Regions from separate parts of the Streptomyces sp. JLSY215 genome, predicted to be linked through region 1. Evidence: riboswitches for the same ligand, from Rfam matches in the RefSeq annotation. Region 1 holds a riboswitch; the other holds the start of a gene.
The links. Region 1 has a riboswitch for glycine ahead of gcvT (glycine cleavage system aminomethyltransferase GcvT). Riboswitches for the same ligand answer to the same signal wherever they lie in the genome.
Positions count from the first base shown of each region.

Region 2: another riboswitch for glycine. It lies ahead of gcvP (aminomethyl-transferring glycine dehydrogenase); the one in region 1 lies ahead of gcvT (glycine cleavage system aminomethyltransferase GcvT).

Region 1 is NZ_CM185022.1:6,076,559-6,083,098, reverse strand. It holds gene AC5677_RS27240 (enhanced serine sensitivity protein SseB) at 1-175, opposite strand, end outside; gene AC5677_RS27235 (AAA family ATPase) at 289-1,014, opposite strand; glycine riboswitch at 1,248-1,343, shown strand; glycine riboswitch at 1,344-1,461, shown strand; gene gcvT (glycine cleavage system aminomethyltransferase GcvT) at 1,495-2,622, shown strand; gene gcvH (glycine cleavage system protein GcvH) at 2,734-3,111, shown strand; gene glyA (serine hydroxymethyltransferase) at 3,216-4,475, shown strand; gene AC5677_RS27215 (L-serine ammonia-lyase) at 4,799-6,181, shown strand; gene AC5677_RS27210 (response regulator transcription factor) at 6,502-6,540, shown strand, end outside.
Region 2 is NZ_CM185022.1:1,246,113-1,252,652, reverse strand. It holds gene ftsR (transcriptional regulator FtsR) at 1-581, shown strand, start outside; gene AC5677_RS05635 (bifunctional nuclease family protein) at 635-1,108, shown strand; gene AC5677_RS05630 (MerR family transcriptional regulator) at 1,336-1,902, shown strand; gene AC5677_RS05625 (DNA polymerase IV) at 1,969-3,432, shown strand; gene AC5677_RS05620 (PRC-barrel domain-containing protein) at 3,342-3,725, opposite strand; glycine riboswitch at 3,840-3,937, shown strand; gene gcvP (aminomethyl-transferring glycine dehydrogenase) at 4,125-6,540, shown strand, end outside.

The sequences.
Region 1 (6,540 bases):
GGTGTCCGGCCGCGGCACCGAGGACCTCTTCGAGCTCGTTCGCGGGCCAGGACAGCTGGGGTATCCCCTGGTCCGGGAAGTCCCCGTACCCGGGGCTGCCGCCCTGGTCAGGAAAGCCCCCCTGGTCCGGAAAGCCGCCCTGCGCCGGAAAGTTCCCCTGCTCCGGAAATGTCATCTTCATCCACCCGTTCCGCACCGCGCCTTCAGGCCAACGACCCTAGACGAGGAGGTGGGAGGCGGCGCGTGCGGGGCGGATGCCCGGCCGGACGGCCGGAGGTCACCGGACGCTCAGCCGAAGCCGACCGTCTCCAGCGCGCTGGCCGCCCGCCGGTCCAGCAGCACCACCGAGCCGAACCCCTTGGGCGGCCGCCCCGTTTCGGCCGCACCGACCAGCCCGCCCACCGCGCCCTGGTGCCGCGCGAAGGCGTACCCCGACACCCCGCGCCCGCGCGACTCCTGCCCGGACAGCGCCACCTGGGGCGGCACGTCCAGCAGCACCAGATGCACCCCGCCGCCGCGCCGCCGGGCCGACCGGGCGATCCAGCGGCGCACCCAGGCGAGCGTGCCGCAGTCGTGCACGACCGCGCTGTCGCCGGAGCGGAGCGCGCGGCGCAGCCCGAGATAGTGCGCGGCCCGGACCAGCGGGCGGTAGGCCCCGTACGGCAGCCGGCGCAGCCGGCCGCGCTCCCAGCGTTCGCGGACGTCCTGCGAATCGATGCGGTGCACGGCGGCGCCGCGCGCGTCCAGCGACGGCACGATGCGGTGCATCAGGGTGCTCTTGCCGCTGCCCGGCAGCCCGGAGACCACCACGAGGTCACCCGCCGGAAAGCGCAGCTCGGCGGGACGGCCGCCCGGACCCCGCAGGTCCAGGACGTCGGCGCTGCGGCCGGGCCGTACGACGTCCCGGGGCGCGCGCCGGGGGCGGCGGACGGCCGCCGGCGGTCCTTGGGGGTCGCCCCCCGTCTTCTGGGGAGCGACCCCTGACGTTGTCGCGAATGCGGCTTCACTGTGCACCGTGATCGCCCCTCCCGGTCCGGTTCGGTGCCGGTTCGGCACCGTTCCCACCCCGCAGAGTGTCAAGAAACGGTAATGCCCATCAAGGCGAATGCCGGATCTGTCCTGCTCGTGAGCCGGGTGACGGCCGCCCCTCCTCGATCCGGCGTTCCCATGCAATGATGTCGGCGCCACGTGCGCATCTCTGCTCACCAGGGCACAGCCATCGCACGACCAACTGCATACCGGCCGCTTGAATCCGCGCGGGAGAGTCCCCGGCCGCCATGGCGGGGCGCCGAAGGAGCAAGTCCTCCCTTGAATCTCTCAGGCCCCTATACCGCGCGGGCGAGGCAGATCTGAAAAGCGAGCCACTGCCCGGCTGAGGGGGCGGCTCCACCCAAGGTGCAAACCGGGTCCGTTCGCGGGATCCCGGTGAACCTCTCAGGTTCCGATGACAGATGGGGAGACCGTCTTGTCACCCATGCCTGGGAGCCCAGAACCATGACTGATGCCCCCCGCCGCACCGCGCTGGATGCCACGCACCGCGCGCTCGGCGCGACCATGACCGACTTCGCCGGCTGGGACATGCCGCTGCGCTACGGCAGCGAGCGCGACGAACACGTCGCCGTCCGCACCCGCGCCGGCCTCTTCGACCTCTCCCACATGGGCGAGATCACCGTCACCGGGCCGCAGGCCGCCGACCTCCTCGACTACGCGCTGGTGGGCAACATCGGCGGCGTCAAGACCGGCCGCGCCCGCTACACCATGATCTGCGAGGCCGAGGGCGGCATCCTCGACGACCTGATCGTCTACCGCCTGGCCGACCAGGAGTACATGGTCGTCGCCAATGCCTCGAACGCCCAGGTGGTGCTGGACACGCTGACCGAGCGGCAGGCGGGATTCGACGCCGCGGTGCGCGACGACCGGGACGCCTACGCGCTGCTCGCAGTGCAGGGACCGGAGTCCCCCGGCATCCTCAAGCGGCTGACGGACGCCGATCTGGACGGCCTCAAGTACTACGCGGGCCTGCCCGGCACGGTCGCCGGTGTGCAGGCGCTGATCGCCCGTACCGGCTACACCGGCGAGGACGGCTTCGAGCTGTTCGTCCGGCCGGCGGACGCGGTCGCCCTCTGGGAGGCGCTGACCGAGGCCGGTAAGGACGCCGGGCTGGTCCCGTGCGGGCTGTCCTGCCGCGACACGCTGCGCCTGGAGGCGGGCATGCCGCTGTACGGGCACGAGCTGACCACCGCCACCACGCCGTTCGACGCGGGCCTGGGCCGGGTCGTGAAGTTCGAGAAGACCACCAACAACGGCGACTTCGTGGGCCGGGCCGCGCTGGCCGAGGCCGCCGAGCGCGCCGAGACCACTCCCCCGCGCAAGCTCGTCGGGCTGATCGCCGCGGGCCGCCGGGTGCCGCGCGCCGGTTTCCAGGTCGTCGCGGCCGACGGCACGGTCATCGGTGAGGTCACCTCCGGGGCCCCCTCCCCCACCCTGGGCAAGCCGCTCGCCATCGCCTATGTGGACGCGGCCTACGCCACGCCCGGCACCGAGGGTGTCTCCGTGGACATCCGTGGAACCCATGAGCCGTACGAGGTCGTCGCGCTGCCCTTCTACAAGCGCCAGAAGTAGCCGGGCACCGGCGTCAGAAGCAACGGTTCACCGCGGTAACGGCACCCACTGCCGTCTCACTGTGCAAGACCCCATTCACGATCACCCCTTCGCGTACAGGAGAATCGAGCCATGAGCAACCCCCAGCAGCTGCGCTACAGCAAGGAGCACGAGTGGCTGTCGGCCGCCGAGGACGGCGTGTCGACGGTCGGCATCACGGAGCACGCCGCCAACGCGCTCGGTGACGTCGTGTACGTGGAGCTTCCCGCGGTCGGCACGCAGGTCACGGCGGGCGAGTCCTGCGGCGAGCTGGAGTCGACCAAGTCGGTCAGCGACCTCTACTCGCCGGTCGACGGTGAGATCACGGAGATCAACGAGGACGTCGCCGCCGACCCCGCACTGGTGAACTCCGCCCCGTTCGAGGGCGGTTGGCTGTTCAAGGTGAAGATCAGCGGCGAGCCGGACGACCTGCTCTCGGCCGACGAGTACGCCGCCTTCGTCCAGGGCTGAGGCTCCCCGGCCCGACCGCCCCGTCCCGCGACCGCCTGCGCGCAAGCTCCCCCGGACCCCGTCCGGGGGCCCCTCGCGCCCCCTGACCCCTCCAGGAAAGACTCATGTCGCTTCTCAACAGCTCCCTCCATGAGCTCGACCCCGACGTCGCCGCCGCCGTCGACGCCGAGCTCCACCGCCAGCAGTCCACCCTCGAGATGATCGCGTCGGAGAACTTCGCCCCCGTCGCCGTCATGGAGGCCCAGGGCTCCGTCCTCACCAACAAGTACGCCGAGGGCTACCCCGGCCGCCGCTACTACGGCGGCTGCGAGCACGTCGACGTCGTCGAGCAGATCGCCATCGACCGCATCAAGGCCCTCTTCGGCGCCGAGGCCGCCAACGTCCAGCCGCACTCCGGTGCGCAGGCCAACGCCGCCGCGATGTTCGCGCTGATCAAGCCGGGCGACACCATCCTGGGTCTGAACCTCGCGCACGGCGGGCACCTCACCCACGGCATGAAGATCAACTTCTCCGGCAAGCTCTACAACGTGGTGCCCTACCACGTCGACGAGAAGACCAACCTGGTCGACATGGAAGAGGTCGAGCGCCTCGCCAAGGAGCACCGCCCGAAGCTGATCGTGGCCGGCTGGTCCGCCTACCCGCGTCAGCTGGACTTCGCCGCCTTCCGCCGGATCGCCGACGAGGTCGGCGCGTACCTGATGGTGGACATGGCGCACTTCGCCGGCCTGGTGGCCGCGGGGCTGCACCCCTCCCCGGTGCCGCACGCCCACGTCGTGACGACCACCACGCACAAGACCCTCGGCGGTCCCCGCGGCGGCGTCATCCTCTCCACCCAGGAGCTGGCCAAGAAGATCAACTCCGCGGTCTTCCCGGGTCAGCAGGGCGGCCCGCTGGAGCACGTCATCGCGGCGAAGGCGGTCTCCTTCAAGGTCGCGGCGTCGGAGGAGTTCAAGGAGCGCCAGCAGCGCACCCTCGAGGGCGCCCGCATCCTCGCCGAGCGGCTGATCCAGCCGGACGTCACCGAGGTCGGCGTCTCCGTCCTGTCCGGCGGCACCGACGTCCACCTGGTCCTGGTCGACCTGCGCAACAGCGAGCTGGACGGCCAGCAGGCCGAGGACCGCCTCCACGAGGTCGGCATCACGGTCAACCGCAACGCCATCCCGAACGACCCCCGCCCCCCGATGGTCACCTCCGGCCTGCGCATCGGCACGCCGGCGCTGGCCACCCGCGGCTTCACCGCCGAGGACTTCCGCGAGGTCGCCGACATCATCGCCGAGGCGCTCAAGCCGTCGTACGACACCGAGGCGCTCAAGGCCCGCGTCACCGCACTGGCGGACAAGCACCCGCTGTACCCGTCGCTGTGACATACCGCACCGCGCCGGACCGCGCCGCATCGGCGATGTGACGCGCGTCACGACGTAAGGAACCAGCCGTGAGCCCGGGGCCGCACACCCGCCCCGGGCTCACGGCCGGTCCGCGCGCCCGCGCGGCCGAGCATCCGTCCCTTTCCTCCGGTCATCTGCCGTTGTCCGTGACGACGGTCACTCGACGATGCCCGTACACGGTCCGGTGCCGCCGTCCGGGTTACGCTCGAAAATCGGCGCAGAAACGTACCTGCTGCCGTCTGGGCTCCACCCCCGCCCCGCCGCTCCACGTCCACCACGAGCAGACAAGGGAGTCCGCCACCGTGGCCATCTCCGTCTTCGACCTCTTCTCCATCGGCATCGGCCCCTCCAGCTCCCACACCGTCGGCCCGATGCGCGCCGCCCGGATGTTCGTCGGCCGGCTCAAGAAGGACGGTCTGCTCGCCCAGACGGCCTCGGTACGCGCCGAGCTCTTCGGCTCCCTCGGCGCCACCGGCCACGGCCACGGCACCCCCAAGGCGGTCCTGCTGGGCCTGGAGGGCCACTCCCCCCGCACCGTCGACGTCGAGACCGCCGACGACGAGGTGGCGCGCATCCGCACCACCGGGCGGCTGCGTCTGCTCGGCGCCGAGATCGGCGCCGCCCACGAGATCGACTTCGACGAGAGCCGCGAGCTGATCCTGCACCGCCGCCGCTCCCTGCCGTACCACGCCAACGGCATGACCCTCTTCGCGTACGACGCGAGCGGCGCCCCGCTGCTGGAGAAGACCTACTACTCGGTCGGCGGCGGCTTCGTCGTCGACGAGGACGCGGTGGGCGAGGACCGCATCAAGCTCGACGACACGGTGCTCAAGCACCCCTTCCGCACCGGCGACGAGCTGCTGCGGCTCTCCCGCGAGACGGGCCTGTCCATCGCCTCCCTCATGCTGGAGAACGAGAAGGCCTGGCGCACCGAGGACGAGATCCACGAGGGCCTGCTGGAGATCTGGCGCGTCATGCAGGGCTGCGTGAGCCGCGGCATGTCCCGCGAGGGGATCCTGCCCGGCGGCCTCAAGGTCCGCCGCCGCGCCGCCAACGCCGCCCGCGCCCTGCGCTCCGAGGGCAACGCCGAAGCGCACGCCATGGAGTGGACCACCCTCTACGCGATGGCCGTCAACGAGGAGAACGCGGACGGCGGCCGGGTGGTGACCGCTCCCACCAACGGCGCGGCCGGCATCATCCCCGCCGTGCTGCACTACTACGTCAACTTCGTTCCCGGCGCCAACGAGGAGGGCGTGGTCCGCTTCCTGCTCGCGGCGGGCGCCATCGGCATGCTCTTCAAGGAGAACGCCTCCATCTCCGGCGCCGAGGTCGGCTGCCAGGGCGAGGTCGGCTCCGCCTGCTCCATGGCCGCCGGCGGCCTCGCCGAGGTCCTGGGCGGCTCCGCCGAGCAGGTCGAGAACGCCGCCGAGATCGGTATGGAACACAACCTCGGCCTGACCTGCGACCCGGTCGGCGGCCTCGTCCAGATCCCCTGCATCGAGCGCAACGGCATGGCCGCCGTCAAGGCCGTCACCGCCGCCCGGATGGCGCTGCGCGGCGACGGCCGCCACCACGTCTCCCTCGACAAGGTCATCAAGACCATGAAGGAGACCGGCGCCGATATGAGCGTCAAGTACAAGGAGACGGCGCGCGGCGGGCTGGCCGTCAACATCATCGAGTGCTGAGGGCCTGACCCGGCGCCGACGGTGAGGGGCATTCCTGCGTGCGCGGGGTGCCCCTCACGCGCATGTGGGGCGGGCCGTCACGGCGGCGACCACAGAGAACCCACAAGATTGCCGTCTACGGTCGCGGGGCGGCCGCCTCGCGAGGGGATGCCGCCAAGGGGTGGGTCGGTGAACCGGAACGGCGTCGACAGTGAACTGCACACGGTGCGGCGGCTCTGTGGTCCAGGGGCCCGACGGCCGATGGTCCTGCAACAACTGCGGGGCGAGCGGATGAGCCGGGTGCGGCACGGAAAACCGGCGCGACCAGAGCGGAGCTTGGAATGTGCGCGGCGAAGCGCCTCGACCGGGTCCTGGTCGTC
Region 2 (6,540 bases), 4.8 Mb from region 1:
CGCCTTCCGGGTACCGCAAATTCACCGCGGCCGACGTCGAGCGGCTGGCGGGCGTCCTGCGGATGCAGCGGGACCACTATCTCCCGTTGAAGGTCATCAGGGAGCATCTGGACGCCCTGGAGCGCGGTGAGCAGGTGCAGCTGCCGGCCCAGGCCACTTCCTCGCGGGACCTGGTTCCGGGCATGCGCGAGCCCGGTGAGGACCGTCCGGCGGCCGCCCGGGTCGGCCGGGCCGAGCTGCTGGCGGCCGCCGAGGTCGACGAGGCGGCGCTCGCCGACTGGGAGTCGTACGGGCTCGTCGTACCGGATGCGGACGGCGCTTTCGACCGCGAGGCCGTCACGGTTGCGAAACTGGTCGCCGAGCTGGGGCGTTTTGGTCTCGAGCCGCGGCATCTGCGGGCCGTCAAGGCGGCCGCGGAGCGGGAGGCGGGCCTGGTGGAGCAGGTCGTGGCACCCCTCCGCCGGCATCGAAATCCGCAGACCAGGGCCCATGCGGAGGCTACGGCCAGGGAGCTGGCAACGCTGTCGGTACGGCTCCACGCGGCATTGGTCGAGACCGCGCTGAAGGTCCGCCTCACATGAGCAAATGACTGCCCGACTACCCAAACCTGCCGGGCACGTCCTAGGGTTGCTGTGTGAACGAGCTCGACGTCGTGGGTGTCCGGGTGGAAATGCCTTCCAGCCAACCGATCGTGCTCCTGCGGGAGGTGGGAGGCGATCGCTACTTGCCCATTTGGATCGGGCCAGGGGAGGCCACCGCCATCGCCTTTGCCCAGCAGGGCATGGTCCCTGCCAGGCCGCTGACGCATGACCTTTTCAAGGATGTGCTGGAAGCGGTGGGCCAGGAGCTGACGCAGGTCCGCATCACGGATCTGCGCGAGGGAGTGTTCTACGCCGAACTGGTCTTTGCCAGCGGCGTCGAGGTCAGCGCGCGTCCGTCCGACGCCATAGCGCTGGCGCTGCGCACCGGGACGCCGATTTACGGCACCGACGGCGTGCTGGACGACGCGGGCATCGCCATTCCGGACGAGCAGGAGGACGAGGTGGAGAAGTTCCGCGAGTTCCTCGACCAGATCTCGCCCGAGGACTTCGGCAGCAGCAACCAGTGACCCCGGTCGGCAGATACGTCTGATTCCGGCCAAACTATTTAGCCGTTCCCCGCGCGAGGTCACGAGAAACCACTCGTAGGGTGATTATCACTCGGCGTGGCGAGCGCGGCGATCGTTGACGCACCCCGAGTGACTGCATACCGTCGATAAGGCAGGTCCCGTCCGGGACGTGGAGGACGGAGGGCGGCGTGGCAATCACCGGTGACGGTACGGCGGCGGAAGGGGCGTTGCCGCTCCACCCGAATGCAGCAGTGAACCGCGCACCGGCACAGCCCGCCGCGGTGTCGGGGGACTGCGCAGCAGGGACCATCGGCTACCGCGGTCCGACGGCGTGTGCGGCGGCGGGGATCACCTACCGGCAGCTCGACTACTGGGCCCGTACCGGCCTGGTGGAGCCCAGCGTGCGCCCCGCCTACGGATCCGGTACCCAGCGGCTCTACAACTTCCGGGACGTCGTCGTCCTCAAGATCGTCAAGCGGCTGCTGGACACCGGGGTTTCGCTGCAGAACATCCGCACCGCCGTTCAGCATCTGCGCTCGCGCGGGCTGGACGATCTGACGCGGATGACGCTGATGAGCGATGGCGCCACGGTCTACGAGTGCACCTCGCCCGACCAGGTCGTCGATCTGCTCCAGGGCGGCCAGGGCGTCTTCGGCATCGCGGTGGGTGTGGTGCTGCGGGACGTGGAGGGCGCGCTCTCCGAGCTGCACGGGGAGCGGCTGGACACCGGCGAGACGCTGGTCGGCAAGAACCCGCGCGACGAGCTGGCGCGGCGGCGCAACCGGGCCGGCTGAGCCCCGCATCCGGACTCCGGCCCGGCAGCGGGTCGATTGTCAGTGGTGTGCGGGAGGATCGGTCCTGTGAGATCCGCGCCGACGATTCTGCATCTGGACATGGATGCGTTCTATGCCTCCGCCGAGCAGGCGGCCAAGCCGAGCCTGCGTGGGAAGCCCGTGGTCGTCGGCGGGATCGGGCCGCGCGGGGTGGTCGCCACGGCGTCGTATGAAGCGCGGGTCTTCGGTATCCGCTCGGCCATGCCGACGGCGCAGGCGCGGCGGCTGTGCCCCAATGCCGCCTACCTCAGTCCGCGGTTCCAGTTGTACCGCCAGGTGAGTGACGCGGTGATGGAGCTGCTGCACGCGCTGTCGCCGCTGGTGGAGCCGCTGAGCCTGGACGAGGCGTTCGTGGATCTGGAGGCGGGCGGGGTCGCGCCCGAGGTGGTCGCCGTACGGGCCGTGGGGGAGCGGCTGCGGCGGGACATCAAGGAGGCCACGGGCCTGACCGGCTCGGTGGGGCTCGCGGGCGCCAAGATGCTGGCGAAGATCGCGTCCGAGGCGGCGAAGCCGGACGGCCTGGTGGTGATCGAGCCCGGTACGGAGCGGGAGCTGCTGGGGCCGATGCCGGTGCGGACGCTGCCCGGGGTGGGGCCGGCGACGGCCGAGGCGCTGCGCCGGGCCGGGATCCATACGGTCGCGGAGACCGCGGAGGCCGGTGAGGACGAGCTGGTGCGGCTGCTGGGCAAAGCGCACGGCGCCGGGCTGTATGCGATGGCGCTGGGCCGGGACGACCGCCCGGTGGTGGCCGAGCGGGACGCGAAATCCATCTCGGTCGAGGACACCTTCGAGGTCGATCTCACCGACCGGACGCGGGTGCGGGCCGAGCTGGTGCGGCTGGCGGAGCGCTGTGTGCACCGGTTGCGGGAGGCCGGGCGGTCCGGTCGCACGGTGGTGATCAAGGTCCGTAATTACGATTTCTCGACGCTGACCAGGTCGGAGACGCTGCGCGGGCCGACGGACGACCCCGCGGTCGTACGGGAGGCGGTGGCGCGGCTCCTGGAGACGGTGGACACCACGGGCGGGGTGCGGCTGCTGGGGGTCGGGGTGAGCGGGCTCGCCGACTTCACGCAGGAGGATCTGTTCGCCCAGCTGGCGACCGAGCAGGAAGCCGAGGAGACGGCGGCCAGGGCAGCGGCCAGAGCGGCGGCGCCGGTGTCGGGCGGGGTGGGTGAGCCGGAGCCGGAGGAGGAGCGGCCGCGCCGCTGGCATCCGGGGCTGGACGTGGTGCACGACGAGTACGGCGCCGGCTGGGTGCAGGGCAGCGGGGTGGGCAGAGTGACCGTACGTTTTGAACAGCCGTGGTCCGCACCGGGAAGGGTGCGGACCTTTGCCGTCGATGACCCGGCGCTGCGGCCGGGGGAGCCGTTGCCACTGGTGGGCGGGGAATCAGGAGCCGGTCAGTCCTCCGAGCCGGCGATCTTGCCGAAGTCCTTGTCGCCCGGGGACGCAACGGGGTCGGAGCCCGGGGAGGAGATATCCAGCCGGTAGTGGTGGTAGAGCTGGAGTTCCTGCTCGGGGGAGAGATGGCGGCCCACCCCGAAGTCCGGGGCGTCCTTGATCAGCTTGCGGTCGTAGGGGATGCGTAGCCCCTCGTCCGCCAGCTCGCTCGGCTCCAGGGGGACGAACGCGTCCCGGCTGAAGAGACCGGTGCGCACGGCCGCCCATTCGGGTTCGCCGGTCGCGTCATCGAGATATACCTCATCAATGGTCCCAATCTTGGTGCCGTTCCGGTCGAACGCTTTGCGGCCGATCAGGCTCCGGGGATCGATATCGGTGTGCACAGCCCCTCCTTGTGGTCGCAACTGCCCTGTGACAACTACCAAACGGCACATTTCATGCCCCGGCCACTCGAAAGTTCCCCCGACAGGTGCGCTGGTAGGCTGACTGATGGCCGCTGACCCCATGCGGGAGAGTCCCTTGCCGTTCGCGGCGGGGGCGCCGAAGGAGCAAATCCTCCCCGGAATCTCTCAGGCATCCGTACCGCATGGACGAGGTCACTCTGGAAAGCAGGGCGGGCCGCGGTGGCACAGCGCCGGGACCCCTCCTCACCGACGGTGAAAGCCGGGCCGCAGCCTGCGGACCGGTGAAGCTCTCAGGTTGAGATGACAGAGGGGGAGGCCGTCCGGGCACCCGCGCCGTGGTGCCCCTCGTAGGTCGCAGTGACCAGGAGGCCCCCGCAGATGACCACCAATCGCATCTCCCTGACAGAGCTGGAGCGCGGTACGCCCTTCGAGGCCCGGCACGTCGGTCCCGACCTCGAGGCGCAGGCCAAGATGCTCGCGCAGGTCGGCTTCGGATCGCTGGACGATCTCACCGCCACGGCCGTACCCGACGTGATCAAGAGCGCGGAGGCGCTCGGCCTGCCGCAGGCCCGTACGGAGGCGGAGGTCCTCAAGGAGCTGCGCGGCCTCGCGGACCGTAACCAGGTCCTGTCCTCCATGATCGGCCTCGGCTACTACGGCACGTTCACCCCGCCGGTGATCCTGCGCAACGTCATGGAGAACCCGTCCTGGTACACGGCGTACACGCCCTACCAGCCGGAGATATCGCAGGGCCGTCTGGAGGCGCTGCTCAACTTCCAGACCATGGTCGCCGACCTGACCGGACTGCCCACCTCCGGTGCCTCCCTGCTGGACGAGGGGACGGCCGCCGCCGAGGCGATGGCGCTCTCCCGCCGCGTCGGCAAGGTCAAGCAGGGTGTCTTCCTGATCGACGCGGACTGTCTGCCGCAGACCATCGCGGTGATCCAGACCCGTGCCGAGCCGACCGGCGTCGAGGTCGTCGTGGCGGACCTGTCCGACGGCATTCCCGCGGAGATCGCCGAACGCGGTGTCTTCGGCATGCTGCTGCAGTACCCGGGCGCGTCCGGCGCGGTGCGTGACCCGCGTACCGTCATAGCGCAGGCCCAGGAGCTGGGCGCGGTCGTCACCGTCGCCGCCGACCTGCTCGCCCTGACGCTGCTGACCTCGCCCGGCGAGCTCGGCGCGGACATCGCGGTGGGCACGACCCAGCGCTTCGGCGTTCCGATGGGCTTCGGCGGACCGCACGCCGGCTTCATGGCCGTACGCGAGAAGTTCGCCCGCAGCCTGCCCGGCCGCCTGGTGGGCGTCTCCGTCGACGCGGACGGCGACAAGGCCTACCGCCTCGCGCTGCAGACCCGTGAGCAGCACATCCGTCGCGAGAAGGCGACCAGCAACATCTGCACCGCGCAGGTGCTGCTCGCCGTGATGGCCGGGATGTACGCGGTCTACCACGGTCCCGAGGGCCTGCGGACCATCGCCCGGCGCACCCACCGCTACGCCGCCGTCCTGGCCGAGGGCCTGCGCGCCGGCGGCGTGGAGATCGTCCACGACGCGTACTTCGACACGCTCACGGCGCGGGTGCCGGGCCGGGCCGCCGAGGTCGTCGCCGCGGCCCGTGAGGCGGGCGTCAACCTCCGGCCGGTCGACGCGGACCTGGTCGGTATCGCCTGTGACGAGACCACCGGGCGCGCGCAGCTGGCCGGTGTCTGGAGCGCCTTCGGGGTGCAGGGCGATGTCGAGCAGCTGGACGCCGTCGCCGCCGAAGCGTTGCCGCAGGAGCTGCTGCGCGGCGAGGACTACCTCGCGCACCCGGTCTTCCACCAGCACCGCTCCGAGACCGCGATGCTGCGCTACCTGCGCACGCTCGCGGACAAGGACTACGCGCTGGACCGCGGCATGATCCCGCTCGGCTCCTGCACGATGAAGCTGAACGCCACGACCGAGATGGAGCCGGTCACCTGGCCCGAATTCGGCCAGCTGCACCCCTTCGCCCCCGCCGACCAGGCGCAGGGCTACCTGACGCTCATCCAGGAGCTGGAGGAGCGGCTCGCCACGGTCACCGGCTACGACAAGGTCTCCATCCAGCCGAACGCCGGATCCCAGGGCGAGCTGGCCGGTCTGCTGGCCGTCCGCGCCTACCACCGCGCCAACGGCGACGAGCAGCGCACCGTCTGCCTGATTCCCTCCTCGGCGCACGGTACCAACGCCGCCAGTGCCGTCATGGCCGGCATGAAGGTCGTCGTCGTCAAGACCGGCGAGGACGGCGAGGTCGACACCGACGATCTGCACGCCAAGATCGACAAGCACCGGGACGAGCTCGCGGTCCTGATGGTGACCTATCCCTCGACGCACGGCGTCTTCGAGGAGCACATCACCCAGATCTGTGCGGCGGTGCACGACGCCGGCGGCCAGGTCTACGTCGACGGCGCCAACCTCAACGCGCTGGTCGGTCTCGCCGAGCCCGGCAAGTTCGGCGGCGATGTCTCGCACCTCAACCTGCACAAGACCTTCTGCATCCCGCACGGCGGCGGCGGCCCCGGTGTCGGCCCGGTCGGCGTCCGCGCCCACCTGGCGCCGTACCTGCCCAACCACCCGCTGCAGCCCACCGCGGGCCCCGAGACCGGCGTCGGGCCGATCTCCGCGGCTCCCTGGGGCTCCGCCGGGATCCTGCCGATCTCCTGGGCGTACGTCCGCCTGATGGGCGGCGAGGGCCTCAAGCGCGCCACCCAGGTCGCGGTCCTGAGCGCGAACTACATCGCCAAGCGCCTGGAGCCGCACTACCCGGTGCTCTACA